One region of the Streptomyces sp. ISL-99 genome, then DNA from elsewhere that is predicted to be linked to it. Evidence: riboswitches for the same ligand, from Rfam matches in the RefSeq annotation. Region 1 holds a riboswitch; the other holds the start of a gene.
The links. Region 1 has a riboswitch for glycine ahead of gcvT (glycine cleavage system aminomethyltransferase GcvT). Riboswitches for the same ligand answer to the same signal wherever they lie in the genome.

Region 1 (9,675 bases):
GTTCTTGAGGCGGCCCACGAAGAGGCGGGCGGCGCGCATCGGGCCGACCGTGTGGGAGCTGGACGGGCCGATGCCGATCGAGAACAGGTCGAAGACCGAGATGGCCACGGGGTGACTCCTAAGGGTGGGTAGACGCCGCTGTCTGCCTGCGGGAGTGGTGCAGATGATCTAGGGCGGGGCAACACGGTGCGGGGCACCGCACTCACTGTTCAGTGTGCGCGGTGCCCCGTTATTCAGTCTGTGTCGTACGTAACTACTTCAGACCAGGGTAAAGCGGGTGCTTGCCGGCCAGGGCCGTGACCCGGGCGGACAGGGCCTCGGCGTCGTACGACGGCTTCAGCGCCTCGGCGATGATGTCCGCGACCTCGGCGAAGTCCTCGGCCTGGAAACCGCGGGTGGCCAGGGCCGGCGTACCGATCCGCAGACCCGAGGTGACCATCGGCGGGCGCGGGTCGTTCGGGATGGCGTTGCGGTTGACCGTGATGCCGAGCCCGTGGAGACGGTCCTCGGCCTGCTGGCCGTCGAGCTCGGAGTTCCGCAGGTCGACGAGGACCAGGTGGACGTCCGTGCCGCCGGTGAGGACGGAGACGCCGTGCTCGGTGACGTCGGCCTGCACCAGGCGCTCGGCCAGGATGCGGGCGCCGTCCAGGGTGCGCTGCTGGCGCTCCTTGAACTCCTCGCTCGCGGCCACCTTGAAGGAGACGGCCTTCGCGGCGATGACGTGCTCCAGCGGGCCGCCCTGCTGACCGGGGAAGACCGCCGAGTTGATCTTCTTGGCGAGCTCGGCGGTGGAGAGGATCACTCCGCCGCGCGGGCCGCCGAGGGTCTTGTGCGTGGTCGTCGTCACGACGTGGGCGTGCGGCACCGGGTTGGGGTGCAGGCCCGCGGCGACCAGACCGGCGAAGTGCGCCATGTCGACCATGAGGTACGCGCCGACCTCGTCCGCGATGCGGCGGAAGGCGGCGAAGTCCAGCTGACGCGGGTACGCCGACCAGCCGGCCACGATCAGCTTCGGCTTCGACTCCTTGGCGAGCCGCTCGACCTCGGCCATGTCGACCTCACCGGTGGCGTCGTCCACGTGGTACGCGACCACGTTGTAGAGCTTGCCGGAGAAGTTGATCTTCATGCCGTGGGTCAGGTGACCGCCGTGGGCCAGGTTCAGACCCATGATCGTGTCGCCGGGCTTGAGCAGCGCGAACATCGCGGCGGCGTTGGCCTGGGCGCCCGAGTGGGGCTGTACGTTCGCGTGCTCGGCGCCGAAGAGCGCCTTGATGCGGTCGATCGCGATCTGCTCGACGACATCGACGTGCTCGCAGCCGCCGTAGTAACGGCGGCCGGGGTAGCCCTCGGCGTACTTGTTGGTGAGTACGGAGCCCTGGGCCTCCATGACGGCGACCGGAGCGAAGTTCTCCGAGGCGATCATTTCGAGGGTGGACTGCTGGCGGAGCAGCTCGGCGTCGACGGCGGCGGCGACGTCCGGGTCGAGCTCATGCAGGGGAGTGTTGAGAAGCGTCATCACGGTCCCGTTCGAGGTCTTAGTTGCCGGAGGAGAAGGCGTCGTACTCGTCGGCGGAGAGCAGGTCGTCCGGCTCGTCCGTGACGCGCACCTTGAAGAGCCAGCCGCCCTCGAACGGGGCGGAGTTCACCAGCGACGGGTCGTCGACGACGTTCTGGTTGGACTCGACGACCTCACCGCTCACGGGGGAGTAGAGGTCGCTGACCGACTTGGTCGACTCCAGCTCGCCGCAGGTCTCGCCCGCGCTCACCGTGTCGCCGACCGCCGGGAGCTGGGCGTACACGACGTCACCGAGCGCGTTGGCCGCGAACTCCGTGATGCCGACCGTCGCGACGCCGTCCTCGGCGGTCGACAGCCACTCGTGCTCCTTGCTGTAACGCAGCTGCTGGGGGTTGCTCATGACCTGAATTCTCCTGTACGCGGGGGAGTGGTGGTGAACGGGGAGGTTGTGCGGGGGGTCACTTCTGGCGCTTGTAGAACGGCAGCGCGACGACCTCGTACGGCTCATGCGTACCGCGGATGTCGACGCCGACGCCGGAGGTGCCGGGCGCCGCGTGCGCGGCGTCGACGTACGCCATGGCGATCGGCCTGCCCAGCGTCGGGGACGGGGCGCCGGAGGTGACCTCGCCGATGACCTTGCCGTCGGCGACGACGGGGAAACCGGCGCGCGGGACACGCCGGCCCTTCGCGATGAGGCCGACGAGCTTGCGCGGCGGGGCGGTCTCGGCGCGCTCGGCGGCGGCCTGAAGAGCGGCGCGGCCGACGAAGTCGCCCTCCTTCTCGAACTTCACGACCCGGCCCAGGCCCGCGTCGAACGGGGTCAGCGCGGTGGTCAGCTCGTGTCCGTACAGCGGCATGCCCGCTTCCAGACGGAGGGTGTCGCGGCACGAGAGGCCGGCCGGGACGAGACCCGCGTCCTTGCCCGCGTCGGTCAGTGCCTGCCACAGCTTCTCGGCGTCGGCCGGGGCGACGAACAGCTCGAAACCGTCCTCGCCGGTGTAGCCGGTACGGGCGATGAGCGCGGGGACGCCGGCGACGGTGCCGGGCAGGCCGGCGTAGTACTTCAGCCCGTCGAGGTCCGCGTCGGTGACGGACTTCAGGATGCCGGGGGACTCGGGGCCCTGGACGGCGATCAGGGCGTACGCGTCACGGTCGTCCCGTACGACGGCGTCGAAACCGGCCGCGCGCTCGGTGATCGCGTCGAGGACGATCTGGGCGTTTCCGGCATTGGCGACGACCAGATATTCGGGGGCCTCGGTTTCGGCCAGGCGGTAGACGATCAGGTCGTCGAGGATCCCGCCGTCCTCCTGGCAGATCATCGTGTAGCGGGCGCGGCCGAGGCCGATCGTGCCGATGTTGCCGACGAGTGCGTAGTCGAGGGCGTTCACGGCCTGGGGGCCGGTGACGGTGATCTCGCCCATGTGGGAGAGGTCGAAGAGGCCGGCGCGGGTGCGTACGGCGTTGTGCTCGTCGCGCTCGCTGGCGTACCGCAGCGGCATGTCCCAGCCCGCGAAGTCGGTCATGGTCGCGCCCAGCGCACGATGCAGCGCGTCGAGGGCGGTGTGACGGGGGACATTGCTCATGTGTGGGGCTCCCAGGGCATGACAGGCGAGGACAATCCTCCCCATCTGTCATCGGAACCTGAGAGGTTCACCGAGAGCGTGACGGTCTCGGCTTGCACCTTGGGTGGAGCCGCGACGAAGCGGCCCGCTTTTCAGATCTGCCTCGCCCGCGCGGTACGGGGCCTGAGAGATTCAAGGGAGGAACTTGCTCCTTCGGCGTCCTCGGCACACAGTGCTTCGGACTCTCCCGCGCGGATTCAAACGGCCGGTATGCAGTTGGCGCGCACATCATTGCACGTGGGCGGCGCCCGGGCAGCACCTGGACAGCACCTGGACAGATCCGGAAATGGACTTGTGGCGCATTACCTTTTCTTTACACTTCTTGGGGAAGGGTGGGGGACACCCGACAGGGGGAAGACGATGACGTTCCAGCAGTCAGGTGCGTACGCGACGACCGCGGGCACCGCGCACCGTGCGGTGCCCGCGCAGCAGGGTGCGCCGGTCAGGGCCGCCGCCCGCCGGCCCGCGCCCACCGTGCGTGATCTGCGCGAGCGCGAGGGGCGCAGCCCGCGGGTACTCGCCTTCGCGGCCGGTGACACGGTGGTCGTGTCCGGCCTGCCCGGCAGCGGCAAGAGCACCCTGATCCGGCGTACGGCGAGCGCGGCGGCGCACCGTATCGACTCGCAGGACGCGCGCGAGCGCTGGGACGCGCGGATGCCCCGGCTGCTGCCGTACGCGCTCTACCGGCCCCTGGTGCGTGCGGCGCACTACGCCGGGCTGTGGCGGGCGCTGCGCTCGGGCGAGGGCGTCGTGGTGCACGACTGCGGTACGCAGGCGTGGGTACGGCGCTGGCTGGCGCGCGACGCCCGCCGCCGGGGGGTCGCGCTGCACCTGGTCCTCCTCGACGTGACGGCCGATGTGGCGCGGGCCGGGCAGCAGGAGCGGGGCCGCGGAGTCTCTGGATACGCCTTCGCCCGGCACCGGCGGGCGGTGGGCCGGCTGGTGCGGGACGCGGAGGCGGGCCGGCTGCCGGTGGGCTGTGCGTCGGCGGTGCTGCTCGACCGGGATGCGGCGGGCACGCTGACGATGATCGACTTCCCTCCCCTGCCCGGCACATCCAGCCCCTCCGGCGTGTGAGGAGCGGGGTCCGGGACAGAGCTCCGGGGCACGCCGCGCGCCGCGTTAAAGTCGTGCCGTGGACTTCCCCGACTTCCCGATACCCGCCCACCCGCACGGCGGCAGCGGCTGGCCCGGCAACGAGCTCGAAGAGGTGCTGGGCGCCTCACTCGGCAACCCCGGCGCGGGCGGCCGCATCGTCGAGGTGCTGGGGCGCAGCCAGGTGTGGGTGCCGCTGCCCTCCGGCGGCGGGCCCGACTCCCCGAACCTCGACCTGCCCACCGTGCTGATCCACGGCGAGGCGTACGTCCCCGTGTACAGCTCCGAGGAACAGCTGCGCCAGTGCGCCGGGCCCCACATGTCCTTCACCGTGGCGCCCGCCCGCGAGTTCGCCCGCGGCCTGCCGCCGCAGCTCGGCATCGCGGTGAATCCGGACGGCGCGGTCGGCGTGCCACTGCCGCCGCCCGCCGTCGCCGAGCTCTGCCGGGCCGGCCGTACGCCGCTGGACGGACCGGCCAGTGGGGGCAGGGTGCGGCTCTTCGAGCCGGACTGGCAGGAGGAGCCGATCGATTTCCTCTCCGCAGCGGCCGGGGAGTTCGAGGAGAGCGGTGTGGTGCTGACCGCCCGTCGGGCGCTCGCGAGCATCGAAGGCGAGTCCCCTGCGCTGTTCGTCGGCGTACAGCTGTCCACCTGGGAGGGCGCCGACCCCAACGCCCCGATGGACGCCCTCGGCCGGGCGCTCGGCCGCGTCCAGGTGCCCTGGGAGGTCAACCTGGTCCTGCTGGACGTGGCGCAGGACCCGGTCGCCGGCTGGATGCTGGAGAAGGTGCGACCCTTCTACACGCGCGCCTGACTCGTACCCGACTCGTGCCCGACTCGTGCTCTGTGTCAGTACTGCCGCTTAAGCTTGGTCGACAACCGACACGGTGGATCGAAGAGGGGCGGGACCCAGGGTGAGCGCGTCAGGCACTGCGGCGGCCGGGCAGGTCGAGCACATGCTGCGCCAGGTGACACCCGGGCGGTACGACGCGTACGAGGCGCTGCTGCGCGCCCTCGCGGACCCGGCGGGCGGCCAGGTCTGGATGCTGCTCTGGCACGGCCAGGCGGGATCCCCCGACGCGCAGTACGGAAACATGGACGTCGACGGCCTCGGCTACGCGCCGTGCGTCACCTCCGCCCAGGAGCTCGCCGCGAGCGGCTGGAGCCGGGCGTACGAAGTGGTGCCGGCGCGCGACGTCGCGCGCGCCCTCTTCCCGGACCGCTGGGGCATCTGGCTCAATCCGCACGCCCCCGGTGGCGGCGTCGGCATCCCCTGGCTCGATCTGCGGCGTATCGCGACCGGACTCGACCGGATGCCCGCCGGACCGCTGCGGCTTTCCGAACCGGCCATCGAGATGCCCCAGTTCTACGCCCTGCTCACGCAGAACGCCCACCGTACGCCCGCGGTCCGCTCGCTGCGCCGCGCGTGGGTGCAGCCGGCGCTCGGGGCGCCGTATCTGGCCATCGGTCTCGATCTCTACGACACGAGCCAGCCGTCCGTCGAGGCGGTGCGCGCGATGATGCAGCAGTCGGTCGGCGTGGTTCCCGACGGCCTGCCCGTGTCCACCGTCGCGATGTCCGACGAGTACGACCCCGTCTCCATGTGGCTGCGCGCCAACGCCCGCCCGTTCTACGCCCGCGAGGCGCACGCGCCCGCCGCCCCCTCCTCCGCCGCCCCACAGGGTGGCTACGGCTACCCGGCCCCGCGCGCCTACTGAGCCGACCTCCCGGCCTCCCGACCCGCGCCTCCCGACCCGGCGCCACGGCACCCATAGCCCAATTCCACGGCCCATAACGGCCGTTGGGCGGCATGTCCGGTCTGGTGCAATAGGCCGCTTCTGATCCGCTCAGCCGATCACGGCGTCCGGATAACGGAAGACCACAGGCCACATCACGGTTACGCATCCATTGCCCGTCAGGGCTGGCGGGTGATCGCGCGCTCATTGAAGACTCCCGCAACAAGGAACGTCGGTCCTGTGTACGACCCGCTTTCCCCGTCTCAACTGCGTTTGTCCGAGCACCTTCTGAGCACCTTCCGCACGTTTCCGCACCACTTGCACCTGCGATGCGAACAAGCCGCTACAGCGGCAGGCGCGGGCCGACCACCCGTCGGCCGAGCCGAGAGGGGTCCCCACCACGATGACGGCACCACTGCACGACACGAGCGCGGCGGAGACCGCGGCCGTTGACGTCGCGGCCGATGTTCCGGCGAAAGCCATCGAAGGCCGCTCGCCCTGGAAGATCGCATGGGTGCGTCTGAAGCGCGACAAGGTCGCGCTGGCCGGCGGCGTCGTCGTGTTGTTCCTGATCCTGGTCGCGGTGTTCGCGCCCTTGATTGTGAGCGCGCTCGGCCACCCGCCGAACGACTTCCACGAGGACAAGATCGACCCGCTGTTCGGCACGCCGATCGGCAGCTGGGGCGGCATGAGCTCCGACTTCCTGCTGGGAGTCGAACCCGTCAACGGCCGCGACGTGTTCAGCCGCCTCGTCTACGGCGCCCGGATCTCGCTGCTGGTCGCCTTCCTCGCGGCCCTCTTCGCCGTCGCGCTCGGCACGGTCTTCGGGATCATCGCCGGTTACTTCGGCGGCTGGGTCGACGCGGCGATCAGCCGGGTGATGGACGTCCTGCTGGCCTTCCCGCAGCTCCTGTTCATCATCGCGCTGGTCTCGGTACTGCCCAACTCCCTCTGGGGGTTCAGTGGTTCGGGTGTGCGTATCGGTGCGCTCATCGTCGTCATCGGCTTCTTCGGGTGGCCGTACGTGGGCCGGATCGTCCGTGGCCAGACGCTCTCCCTCAGGGAGCGCGAGTACGTCGAGGCGGCACGCAGCCTCGGCGCGGGCCGCGCGTACATCCTCTTCAAGGAGCTGCTGCCCAACCTGGTGGCCCCCATCACCGTCTACACGACGCTGATGATCCCGACCAACGTGCTCAGCGAGGCCGCGCTCAGCTTCCTGGGCGCCGGGGTCAAGCCGCCCACCGCTTCCTGGGGCCAGATGCTCTCCAAGGCCAAGGAGTACTACGAGGCGGACCCGATGTTCATGATCGCGCCCGGCGTGGCCATCTTCATCACGGTCCTGGCTTTCAACCTCTTCGGCGACGGCGTGCGTGACGCGCTGGACCCGAAGGGCTCCCGCTGACCGTTCCTCCCGTACCACCGCACCGTTCCCACCGCGCCGCCCCTGCCGATGTGTCAGGAGGCCACCACAACCGTCGGTCCCGCAAAGGACCGGCACTCTCACGGAGGTTGCTGATCGTGACAGCCAACAGTTCTTCCAGGCGACGGCTCGCCGCAGGCGCGGCGCTCGTTGTCGCCGCGCTCGTCGGAACCGCGGCCTGCGGTGGCGGCGGCAAGGACGAGTCCGACGGCAAGGGCAAGGCCCCTGGTTTCAACGCGGCCGTCGGTAAGATCGCGAACCCTTCGGACAAGAAGGGCGGCACGATCAAGTTCATCGGTACGCAGGACTCCGACTCCTGGGACCCGCAGCGCGGTTACTACGGCTTCATGTGGGACTTCGCCCGCTACTACACGCGCCAGCTGATCACCTTCAAGCCGGTCCCGGGCACCGAGTCCACCGAGCTCGTCGCCGACATGGCGACCGACACCGGTCAGGTCTCCGCGGACAAGAAGACCTACACCTTCAAGCTGAAGGACGGGCTCGCCTGGGAGGACGGCAAGCCCATCACCTCCAAGGACATCAAGTACGGCATCGAGCGCATCTGGGCCCAGGACAAGATCTCCGGCGGCCCGATCTACCTTCAGCAGGTCCTGGACCCGAAGAAGGAGTACAAGGGCCCGTACAAGGACAAGTCGGCCGACAAGCTGGGCCTGAAGGCCATCGAGACGCCGGACGACAAGACCATCGTCTTCAAGCTCCCGAAGCCCAACGGTGACTTCCTCCAGATGCTGGCCATGCCGGCCGCCACGCCGGTCCGCCAGGACAAGGACACGGTCGAGAAGTACGGCCTGAAGCCCTTCTCCAACGGCCCGTACAAGATCGACTCCTACACCCCCAACAAGGGCATGGAGCTGAGCCGCAACCCCCACTGGAAGAAGGAGACCGACACCGTCCGCAAGGCGCTGCCGGACAAGGTCTCGCTCAAGCTCATCACCAACGCCGACGACATGGACAACCGCCTGATCGAGGGCGACTACGACGTCGACATCAACGCCACCGGCATCAGCCCGGCCGGCCGTACCAAGGCGCTGCGCGACCACAAGGCGAACGTCGACAACCCGCAGACCGGCTTCATCCGGTACGCGGTGTTCCCGCAGACGGTCAAGCCGATGGACAACGTCCACTGCCGCAAGGCGGTCATCTACGGCTCCGACCACCAGTCGCTGCAGACGGCGCGCGGCGGCCCGATGGCGGGCGGCGACATCGCCACCAACATGCTGCCGCCGAGCATCAAGGGCGCGGACGCCAAGTACGACCCGTACAACGTCCTGAAGGACACCAAGGGCAACATCGCCAAGGCCAAGGAAGAGCTCAAGGCCTGCGGCAAGCCGAACGGCTTCAAGACCACCATCGCGGTCCGTAACAACAAGCCGCAGGAGATCGCCACCGCCGAGTCGATGCAGGCGTCGCTGGAGAAGATCGGCATCCAGGTGCAGATCGACCAGTACGACGGTGCGCAGACCTCGGGCATCATCGGCGCTCCCAAGAACGTCGACAAGAAGAACTACGGCATCATCATCATGGGCTGGGGTGCCGACTTCCCGACCGGCCAGGGCTTCCTGCAGCCGCTGGTCGACAGCCGCTTCATCCTCGACAGCGGCAACAACAACTTCTCGATGACGAAGGACAAGTCGATCGACGGCCTGTTCGACAAGGCGCTCCTCGAGACGGACCCCGACAAGGCCGCCGAGTACTACAAGCAGATCAACCAGAAGGTCTCCGAGAACGCGGTCTACCTGCCCTTCACCTTCGAGAAGAACGTGATCTGGCGCAGCTCGCGGCTGACCAACGTCTACACGGCCGACTCCTACAACGGCCGCTACGACTACGCCTCCCTCGGCGTCAAGTGACCGTCCGTTCGCTCCGCCGGCACACCCGCCGCTAAGCCCGAAGGGCAGGTGATGGCCGCGTGCGGCGGCCCGGGAGTCCCTCACCGGACTCCCGGGCCGCCGCCGGGCCGACCGTAGTGCTCGCATACCTCATCAGGCGGCTGACCGCCGTCGTCGTGATGCTGCTCGTGGTCACCCTCGTGACCTTCGGCATCTTCTACGTGATCCCGAAACTGACCGGCAGCGACCCCGCCGCGATGTTCATCGGCAAGCAGGCGGACCCAGGCGCGATCGAAGGTGTCCGGGAGAAGCTCGGCCTCGGCGACCCCATCCTGGTGCAGTTCTGGAACTTCATCAGCGGAATCTTCGTCGGCCGTGACTACACCGGCGGCGGCTCGTCGTTCCACTGCGACGCGCCGTGCTTCGGCTACTCCTT
Region 2 (9,675 bases), on a different contig from region 1:
GACAGGTCGAACCCGCCTGCCACGACCTTCTCCCCCATCGAAGCATCCCTCCTCGAGTGGGCGGCTCACAGCATCGGGCACTCACGTCACGGTCGATGATGCCCAGAGGAGCTGATCAGTAACGCCCCACGGCAACCAATGACCAAGTACCCTCCTTGGAGGACTTCAGTGGCACATTCACTCGGCATGCGGCAGAAAGCAGATACCACCCGGTTACTGCTGGTGAAAAAGGCCGGTGAGTTTCGGCCTACCGCTGGCGCTGGAACTCTCCAGGCCACGGGCCTGCGCTCCAGAAGAATGGGGAGATTCTCCGCAGGAAAAGGTCCGGATACCGCCTTGCCCGAAATGCGGACGACGGCTAGCGGAAACACCATGTGAACACGGCTCGTATAAACTCCGCAGACGAGGCAGAGAGTTGGCGCCCGGCGATCGCCCCGGCCCCCCTCTGACCCCGGAACGCAGACAGCGCCGTCCGCACCGCCCACGCACACCCACGCATCACCGTGTCTCCCAAGTGAGAGGCGACCCACCATGCCGCTGCTTGTCCCCCCGGCTCCCGCGCCCGCCCTGCGCAGCGTTCTCGCGGCACTCAGTTCCCCCACCGCCGTCCGCGAGGCCCGTCCCCCGGCCCTCCGTACGGCTCAGGGACCCCTCAGCCCCGAGTTCCCGCTTCCCTTCCACGTACTGGACGGGATCATCCCGTCAAGCAGGCCGCCGCGCACCCGGCTGACCGGCTGGCGGTTCCTCATCCGCAGCGGCGACCGTACGGTGGCCGCCGCCGACACCATGCTCACCCCCGACGGCTGGGCCTTCTCGCACTTCTGCGAAGGCCCGTACATCGCCTCCAGCGTGCTCGCGCTGCGCCAGGCCGAGGCGATGACCTCTCGCTACCAACCACGCCTGCTGTCCGTACCGGAGCTCTACATGCTCACGCTGTGGCTGCACGACGGCCCGGAAGCCGGCGCCGAAGCCTCCGACACGATGCCGCTTCCGACAGACCTGCTCGTACCACTGGCGCCCGCACCGCCCGGCATCGCCTCACACCGCCCGCACCGGGTCGCCGATCTGCTGCCGCTCCTCACCCACCGGCTCACGCCCCCGGCGGCCGTCCCGCTCCTCAGCCAGTCCGCCTGACCTCAGGCGCCCGTTCGCGGGTGCCCCGCTCGTCCACTGTGCCCCGTGCCCGCCCCGGCCACGGGGCACAGTGCCGTCCTCACGCCCCCCATCCGGACTAGCCCGTATCGGCCACCCCGAACCACCCGAAGAGACCGCCCTGTTGAGCTGAACCGTCCGCACGAGTGACGCGTCATTAATCAGTAAGGAGAGCTGCCGTGAAATCCCTGCGGATCGACGCCCGTGGGGCAACACTGGGACCGGACCGACTGATACGGGGAGCGGCAATGAACACCGCATCGAGCCGCAGGACACTCACCACAACGCAGCGAAAGAACCCTTCCATGTGCCAGCACCAGCCAGCCTGCCCGACTGCCGACTCCGCCGACCGGGAAGCCGCCCTTCTTGTGGCGCACCACCCCGAGCAGGGCTGGAGCCTGCTGTGCAACGGAGTTCTCGTCTTCGAGGACACCGGTGAGCTGCTGCCGGACGGCCAGATCATCGCTCCGCACCGTCCACTTGACGTGGTCAAGGCCGCCTGACCCGGCCGGTAGACAGCCACACAGCCACACCGATACGACGAGGGGCCGGCCCGGAGAAATCCTCCGAACCGGCCCCCTGCGCATGTCCGCGCCGTACGACGCGTACCGCGTCCGTCAGTTGTCGTACTCGTCCAGCGGCGGGCACGAGCAGACGAGGTTGCGGTCACCGAACGCACCGTCGATCCGGCGCACCGGCGGCCAGTACTTGTCCGCCGCCGAGACCCCTGCCGGGAAGACCGCCACCTCACGGCTGTACGCGTGCTCCCACTCGCCGCCCAGCGCGGCCGCCGTGTGCGGCGCGTTGCGCAGCGGGTTGTCGTCCGCGGGCCACTCGCCCGACGCGACCTTCTCGATCTCCGCACGAATAGCGATCATCGTGTCGCAGAACCTGTCGATCTCGGCCAGGTCCTCGCTCTCGGTCGGCTCGATCATCAGCGTCCCGGCCACCGGGAACGACATGGTGGGCGCGTGGAAGCCGTAGTCGATGAGCCGCTTGGCCACGTCGTCCACACTGACGCCCGTCGCCTTCGACAGCGGTCGCAGGTCGACGATGGCCTCGTGCGCGACCAGCCCGTTCGGACCGGTGTAGAGCACGGGGTAGTGCGGCTCCAGGCGCTTGGCGATGTAGTTCGCCGCGAGTACGGCGACCTGCGTCGCGCGCTTGAGCCCCTCGCCGCCCATCAGGCGGACGTACGCCCACGAGATCGGCAGAATGCCCGCCGAGCCCCAGGGAGCGGCGGAAATGGGCCCCACGCCCGTCTCGGGACCGGCTGTCGGCTGGAGCGGGTGGTTCGGGAGGTAGGGCGCGAGGTGGGCCCGTACGCCGACCGGCCCGACGCCGGGGCCACCGCCGCCGTGCGGGATGCAGAAGGTCTTGTGCAGGTTCAGGTGGGACACGTCCCCGCCGAACTTGCCCGGCTTGGCCAGCCCGACCAGCGCGTTGAGGTTGGCGCCGTCGACGTACACCTGGCCGCCGGCCTCGTGCACCGTCGCGCAGATGTCGGCGACGTGCTCCTCGAACACCCCGTGCGTGGACGGGTAAGTGATCATCAGCACCGACAGTTCGTCGCGGTACTGCTCGATCTTGGCGTGCAGGTCCTCGACGTCGACCTCGCCGTCCTCGCGGGTCTTGACGACGACTACCTTCATACCGGCCATGACCGCGCTCGCGGCGTTCGTCCCGTGCGCGGACGACGGGATCAGGCACACCGTGCGCTGGTCGTCGCCGTTGGCCCGGTGGTACGCCCGTACCGCCAGCAGGCCCGCGAGCTCGCCCTGCGAACCGGCGTTGGGCTGGATCGACACCGCGTCGTAGCCGGTCACCTCGGCGAGGCGCTCCTCCAGCTCGTGGATGAGCGTCAGATAACCCTCGGCCTGCTCGACCGGCGCGAAGGGGTGGACCGCACCGAACTCCGGCCAGGTGACCGGCTCCATCTCGGTGGTCGCGTTCAGCTTCATCGTGCACGAGCCGAGGGGGATCATGCCGCGGTCGAGCGCGTAGTCGCGGTCGGCGAGCCTGCGCAGGTAGCGCAGCATCGCGGTCTCGGAACGGTGCTGGTGGAAGACGGGGTGCGTGAGGACCTCGTCGCTCCGCAGCAGCCCCTCGGGCAGCGCGTCGGCCACCTTCGCGTCGAGCGCCTCGATGTCGGCGTCGACCCCGAAGGCCGCCCAGACCGCGGCGATCTGCGCGCGGCCCGTCGTCTCGTCGCAGGCCATGGAGACGTGGTCGGCGTCGGCCAGGTGCAGGTTGACGCCGCCCTCGCGGGCCGCGGCGACGACGTCGGCCGCCCTGCCGGGGACGCGTGCGGTGAGCGTGTCGAAGTACGCGCCGTGGACGACCTCGACGCCGCCTGCGCGCAGGCCCTCGGCGAGCAGCGTCGCGTACCGGTGGGTGCGGCGGGCGATGCCGCGCAGCCCGTCGGGGCCGTGGTAGACGGCGTACATGCCGGCCATCACCGCGAGCAGGACCTGCGCGGTACAGATGTTGCTGGTGGCCTTCTCGCGACGGATGTGCTGCTCACGGGTCTGGAGCGCCAGCCGGTACGCCTTGTTCCCGTCGGCGTCGACGGAGACACCGACGAGCCGCCCCGGCAGGCTGCGCGCGAACTTCTCCCTTACGGCCATGAACCCGGCGTGCGGACCGCCGAAGCCCATCGGCACGCCGAATCGCTGGGTGGTGCCGACCGCGATGTCCGCGCCGAGCTCGCCGGGCGAGGTCAGCAGCGTCAGCGCCAGCAGATCGGCGGCGACGGTGACGATCGCCCCGAGCTCGTGGGCCTGCTCGATGACGGGCTTGATGTCCCGTACGGCACCGGAGGCACCCGGGTACTGGAGCAGCACACCGAAGACACCGCGCTCGGCCATCTCGGCCGGAATGCCGTCAGAAAGGTCGGCGACGACGACCTCGACACCGGTCGGCTCGGCGCGGGTCCGGATCACGGCGACGGTCTGCGGCAGCGTGTCGGAGTCGACCAGGAAGACGCCGTTCTTGACCTTGCCCACGCGGCGCGCGAGCGACATCGCCTCGGCGGCGGCGGTGCCCTCGTCGAGCAGCGACGCGCCCGAGGTCGGCAGTCCGGTCAGGTCCGCGACCATGGTCTGGAAGTTGAGCAGCGCTTCAAGACGGCCCTGCGAGATCTCCGGCTGGTAGGGCGTGTACGCCGTGTACCAGGCCGGGTTCTCCATGACGTTGCGCAGGATGACCGGCGGCGTGAAGGTGCCGTAGTAACCGAGCCCGATCATGGGGGCGAGCACCTGGTTGCGGTCGGCGAGCGTGCGCAGCTCGGCCAGGACTTCGGCCTCGGTGCGCGCGTCGGGCAGTCCGAGCGCCTCGGCGCTCTTGATGACCTCCGGCACCGCGGCCGCGGTCAGCTCGTCGAGCGAGCCGTAACCGACCTGGGCAAGCATCTTGGCCTGAGCTCCGGCATCGGGCCCGATGTGGCGCTGCTCGAAGGGGATGCCACGCTCAAGCTGTGAGAGCGGAATGCGGTTTGCGGTCATCTGCGGAAGGCCTCCTGGTCTGACGCGACCTGCGAGGGGCACCACGGCACGGGTACCCGGACGGCCTCCCCCTCTGTCATCTCAACCTGAGAGCTTCACCGGAAGACCGTGGGGACGTCGCTGACGTCGGGGTCGTTCCGGCTTTCACCGTCGGTGAGGAAGGGATCCGTAACAAGTGCTGTGCCCTCTTCGAGCACATACCCGTCCGACGCCCGCCCTGCTTTCCAGAGTGACCTCGTCCGTGCGGTACGTGGGCCTGAGAGATTCCGGGGAGGAGTTGCTCCTTCGGCGCCTCCGGCACGTTCACCGGAGACTCTCCCGCACGGGGTCAGCAGCCACTGGCCAGCCTACCAGCGAGGCCCGTCGTCGATCCCTCGAGTGGCCGAGTCCACAGTTGTGCCCTTTCGTAGGGTCTAGGGAGCAGCTGCGATCAGTTGGAGGGACCGTGCAGACCGACATCGATCCGCGCAGCCTGATCGGCCGCAAGGCGTTCGACCGCAACGGCAACAAGATCGGAACGGTGGACGAGGTGTACCTCGACGACGCCACCGGCGTCCCCGAATGGGCGGCGGTACGCACCGGCCTCTTCAGCCGGGACGCCTTCGTCCCCCTGGAGCCCAGCAAGGTCGTCGACGACTCCCTCCGCGTGCCCTACGACCGCGCGCTGATCAGGGATGCCCCCGACTTCGGGGTCGGCCGCCACCTCTCCCCCGAGCAGGAGCTGCAGCTCTACCACCACTACGGGCTCGATATCGCCTCTCCCGACGCCGCCTCCTCCGAGTCCGCCACCTCCGACCGGGACTTCGGGCGGCTGGCCGGCGACGACCCCGCCTGATCGCCGGCCACCCTCACCAGCGGGAGCGGATCCGAGGGCACCAGATCCGGATCGTCCACCTTGAAGGTCCGCACTCGCCCCGGCGGCGATGTCGGCTCCTCGAACCGCACCGTCACCCGCCCGACGCCACTGCCCTGCACCCACCCCGCTCCGTGCTCGGCGTGCCGCACGTCCTGCCCGGCCAGCCACCGGCGCTCCGGTGGTGGCTCGGGCACCGGCGCCACCGGCTCCCCGCCACCGCCCGCCCCGCCCGCCTCGCTGTCCTCCGCTTCCTCCGCCGCCTCCGCGAGCTCACCCGCCACCTGCGCGAAGAGGTCTTCCTGAGTGAAGTCGGCGAGCCCGGTGACTCCGACGCCCAGCAGCCGCACCCCGCCCGTGGTGTCCACCGACTCCAGCAGCCGCCCCGCGGCCTCCCGCACCACTGCCGGATCGTCCGTCGGCCCACGCAGCGTCTCCGAGCGCGTCAGCGTCGAGAAGTCGTACCTGCGCACCTTGAGCACCACGGTTCTGCCCGAGCGCCCGGCCGCCCGCAGCCGCTGCACGCACCGGTCGGACAGCCGTACCACCTCGTTCCTGACCCGGACCCGGTCGTGCAGATCGACCTCGAAGGTGTCCTCGACCGACACCGACTTCGCGTCCCGCTCGGCCACTACGGGCCGATCGTCGTGCCCGAGGGCCATTTGGTACAGCGAGACCCCGTGCGCCTTCCCCAGCAGCCGTACAAGCTCGTCCTCGCCCGCTTCCGCCAGGTCGGCGACGGTCGTCATCCCCGCCCGCCGCAGATGCTCGCCGGTCGCGGGCCCGACCCCGGGCAGGATCCGTACCGGCATGGGTCCCAGCAGCTCCCGCTCGGTCCCCGGCTCGATGAGCACAAGACCGTCCGGCTTGGCCTGCTCCGACGCGATCTTCGCGAGCATCTTGGACCCCGCGAGCCCCACAGACCCCGTGAGCCCCGTGACAGCTCTGATGTCCACCCGCAGCAGCTCTCCGGCCCTGCGGGCCGAGACCGAGTCGTCCGCCACCCCGCCCGCCTCCAGATCGACGAAGGCCTCATCCAGGCTCAGCGGCTCCACCAACGGGGAAAGCCGGCCGAGAAGCTCCATGACCTGTTCGCTCACCGACCGGTAGAGGGCGAAGCGCGGCATCAGGTAAGCGGCGTTCGGACACAGCCGGCGCGCCTGGGCCACCGGCATCGCGGAATGCACCCCGAAGCGCCTGGCCTCGTACGAGGCGGTGGCGACGACCCCACGGGTGCCGATACCGCCGACCACCACGGGCTTTCCGCGCAGACTCGGCTTCGCTGCCTGCTCTGCGGCGGCGTAGAAGGCATCCATGTCCAGATGCAGGATGGTCGGCGCGGATCTCACACCATCGATGCTGCCGTACGGCACTGACAATCGGCGGCCTCCGGCGCTGCGGAAAGCCGGAGCGCCCGGTCAGCCGGCCTTGTTGCGGCGCCGTGCGAGCTCGTCGGTGGGGTTGTGCCCGACCAGCGTCTCGCCGGTGTCGACGCGCTCGCCGTGCAGCTGGGACAGGGCACTCTCCACATCCCGCCAGACCACGCCCACGGCGATTCCGAAGACGCCCTGGCCGCCCTGGAGCAGTTCGACGACCTCGTCGGGCGACGAGCACTCGTACACCGTCGCGCCGTCGCTCATGAGCGTCATCCGCTCCAGGTCCTGGAATCCGCGGGCGCGCAGGTGCTGGACGGCGGCGCGAATGTTCTGCAACGCGACACCGGTGTCCAGGAAGCGCTTGACGATCTTGAGGACGACCACATCGCGAAAGCTGTACAGACGCTGCGTGCCCGACCCGTAAGCCGGTCGCACGCTCGGCTCCACCAGTCCCGTACGCGCCCAGTAGTCGAGCTGCCGGTACGTGATCCCCGCCGCCGCGCACGCGGTGGGCCCCCGGTACCCGATGCTCTGGGTGCTGTCGTCGGCCGCCGTCGCCCCGCCCGTGGCCGAGGTCACGCCCTGCCGCCCCGCCAGAGGGTCGACCACACTGCCGTGAAGCGGATACGGCCCGCCCGCCACCGTACCGTCGCCGCTGCTTCTCACGCCGACCTCCGTCCTTGACCTGCCCTGTCGACGGTAGGCAGTCACCCGGGGTGCGTCAACGATCGCCACACTCGGCACGCCGAGTGATAATCACCCTGAGAGTGGTTTCCCGTGCCTCGCTTCCGGGAAAGGCTACTCGAATGCGCGGACAGCGCCTGGCGCGCGGCTCACTGACTGTTGGTCCCGAAGTCCTCGGGAGAGATCTGGTCGAGGAACTCGCGGAACTTCTCCACCTCGTCCTCCTGCTCGTCAGGAATCGCGATGCCCGCGTCGTCCAGCACCCCGTCACTGCCGTAGATCGGCGTTCCGGTACGCAGCGCAAGCGCTATGGCGTCGGACGGCCTCGCGCTCACTTCGACTCCGCTGGCAAAGACCAGCTCGGCGTAGAAGACCCCTTCCCGCAGGTCGGTGATGCGGACTTCGGTGAGCTCCTGGCCGACCGCTTCCAGTACATCCTTGAAGAGGTCATGGGTCAGCGGCCTGGCAGGGGCCATCCCCTGCTGGGCGAAGGCGATCGCGGTCGCCTCCCCCGGCCCGATCCAGATGGGGAGGTACCGATCGCCTCCCACTTCGCGCAGGAGCACGATCGGTTGGTTCGAGGGCATTTCTACCCGGACACCTACGACGTCGAGCTCGTTCACACAGCAACCCTAGGACGTGCCTGGCAGGTTTGGGTAGTCGGGATCCCCCAAGCTCAGTGCAGCCGCACGCCGAGTGCTGCCTGGATGAGGGCCGAATGGAGCCTGACGGACAGCTCGGCCAGCTCCTTGGCCGTAGCCTCCGCATGGGCTCTGGTCTGCGGATTCCGGTGCCGGCGCAGCGGCGCGACAACCTGTTCGACCAGGTCGGCCTCGCGATCCGCCGCCGCTTTCACCGCGCGCAGATGCCGCGGCTCCAGTCCGAACCGGCCAAATTCAGCGACAAGCTTGGCCACCGTGGCGACTTCGGCGTCGTAGCCGCCACCCGGCAGGGGCGAGATCAAGCCGTACGACTCCCAGGCCTCGAGCTCCTCCTCGCCGACCTCGGCGGCCGCCAGGAGCTCCTCCCGGCCGATCCGGGCCGCGGTCGGGCGGTCCGTCCCGTTGTCGGGGGCGCCGTCGTCCGCTTCCCCCGGCCCACCGGCAGCCGGAAGCCGCACCTGCTCACCGCGCTCCAGCGCGTCGAGGTGCTCGCGGATGACCTTGAGCGGGAGGTAGTGATCGCGCTGCATACGCAGCACCTGGGCCAGCCGCTCGACATGGTCGGGGCTGAATTTGCGGTAGCCGGAGGCGGTCCGCTGCGGTTCGACGAGCCCCTCGGTCTCCAGAAAACGAATCTTGGAGATGGTGACCTCGGGAAACTCGTCACGCAGCAGGTTCAGCACGGTGCCGATACTCACCAGCCGGTCGCCCGCGGTGGCGGTGCCGTTTCCGGCACCGCCCGTCGGTGTTCGCTGCATGGACCTTCCCGTACGGGTCAGATGGCCCGCTGGCTCGCGTAGAAGACCAGCCGGTACTTACCGATCTGCACCTCGTCGCCGTTCGACAGCGGGACCGAGTCGATCCGCTCACGGTTGACGTAGGTGCCATTGAGACTGCCGACATCGGAGACGGTGAATCCGCCGTCCGCGCCCCGGCGGAACTCCACATGCCGACGCGACACCGTCACGTCGTCGAGGAAGATGTCGCTCTGCGGGTGCCTGCCGGCCGTGGTCAGCTCGCTGTCCAGGAGGAAGCGGCTGCCCGAATTCGGACCGCGTCGCACCACGAGCAGCGCCGCACCGAGCGGAAGGGCATCGACGGCCGCCTGGGCCTCCGGCGAGAGCGAGGGAGCGGCGGTCTGTCCCGTCGCCTCGGCCTCGTACGCCTCGAGCCCGGAGATGGAGATCGTCGACGTCGTCTCCGAGGGACGCTCGGCGGCCACTCCGGGCCGCAGCGGTGCCCCGCAGTTGGAACAGAAACGACTGGCCTCGGCATTGCGGTGCCCGCACCTCGTACAAACCGGCAAGGCCGACATGGACGGATCCTCCTGCCGCGGCTGCCCCTGGGAGGCATCGGATGCGTACGGATCCGAGGAAAACTCTCCACCCGTACTCGAGGCTGATTCCCCGAAACCTATGCGGCCGGGACCGGCGGGGTCAACAGAC

Region 2: it holds a riboswitch for glycine, as region 1 does, so the genes downstream of both, gcvP (aminomethyl-transferring glycine dehydrogenase) here and gcvT (glycine cleavage system aminomethyltransferase GcvT) in region 1, are expected to answer to the same signal.

What each region holds. Positions count from the first base shown of each region.
Region 1 covers NZ_JAGGPC010000003.1:71,324-80,998, reverse strand. Annotated here, with positions in the region: gene J7E91_RS01720 (L-serine ammonia-lyase) at 1-108, opposite strand, end outside; gene glyA (serine hydroxymethyltransferase) at 254-1,516, opposite strand; gene gcvH (glycine cleavage system protein GcvH) at 1,536-1,916, opposite strand; gene gcvT (glycine cleavage system aminomethyltransferase GcvT) at 1,975-3,099, opposite strand; glycine riboswitch at 3,241-3,338, opposite strand; gene J7E91_RS01700 (AAA family ATPase) at 3,499-4,215, shown strand; gene J7E91_RS01695 (enhanced serine sensitivity protein SseB) at 4,274-5,047, shown strand; gene J7E91_RS01690 (enhanced serine sensitivity protein SseB C-terminal domain-containing protein) at 5,148-5,951, shown strand; gene J7E91_RS01685 (ABC transporter permease) at 6,373-7,371, shown strand; gene J7E91_RS01680 (ABC transporter substrate-binding protein) at 7,485-9,260, shown strand; gene J7E91_RS01675 (ABC transporter permease) at 9,377-9,675, shown strand, end outside.
Region 2 covers NZ_JAGGPC010000077.1:10,674-20,348, forward strand. Annotated here, with positions in the region: gene J7E91_RS32960 (glutamate-cysteine ligase family protein) at 1-38, opposite strand, end outside; gene J7E91_RS32965 (hypothetical protein) at 532-1,134, shown strand; gene J7E91_RS32970 (DUF5999 family protein) at 1,458-1,655, shown strand; gene gcvP (aminomethyl-transferring glycine dehydrogenase) at 1,770-4,655, opposite strand; glycine riboswitch at 4,890-4,986, opposite strand; gene J7E91_RS32980 (PRC-barrel domain-containing protein) at 5,101-5,490, shown strand; gene J7E91_RS32985 (DNA polymerase IV) at 5,394-6,857, opposite strand; gene J7E91_RS32990 (MerR family transcriptional regulator) at 6,927-7,550, opposite strand; gene J7E91_RS32995 (bifunctional nuclease family protein) at 7,718-8,191, opposite strand; gene J7E91_RS33000 (MerR family transcriptional regulator) at 8,245-8,988, opposite strand; gene J7E91_RS33005 (FHA domain-containing protein) at 9,006-9,675, opposite strand, start outside.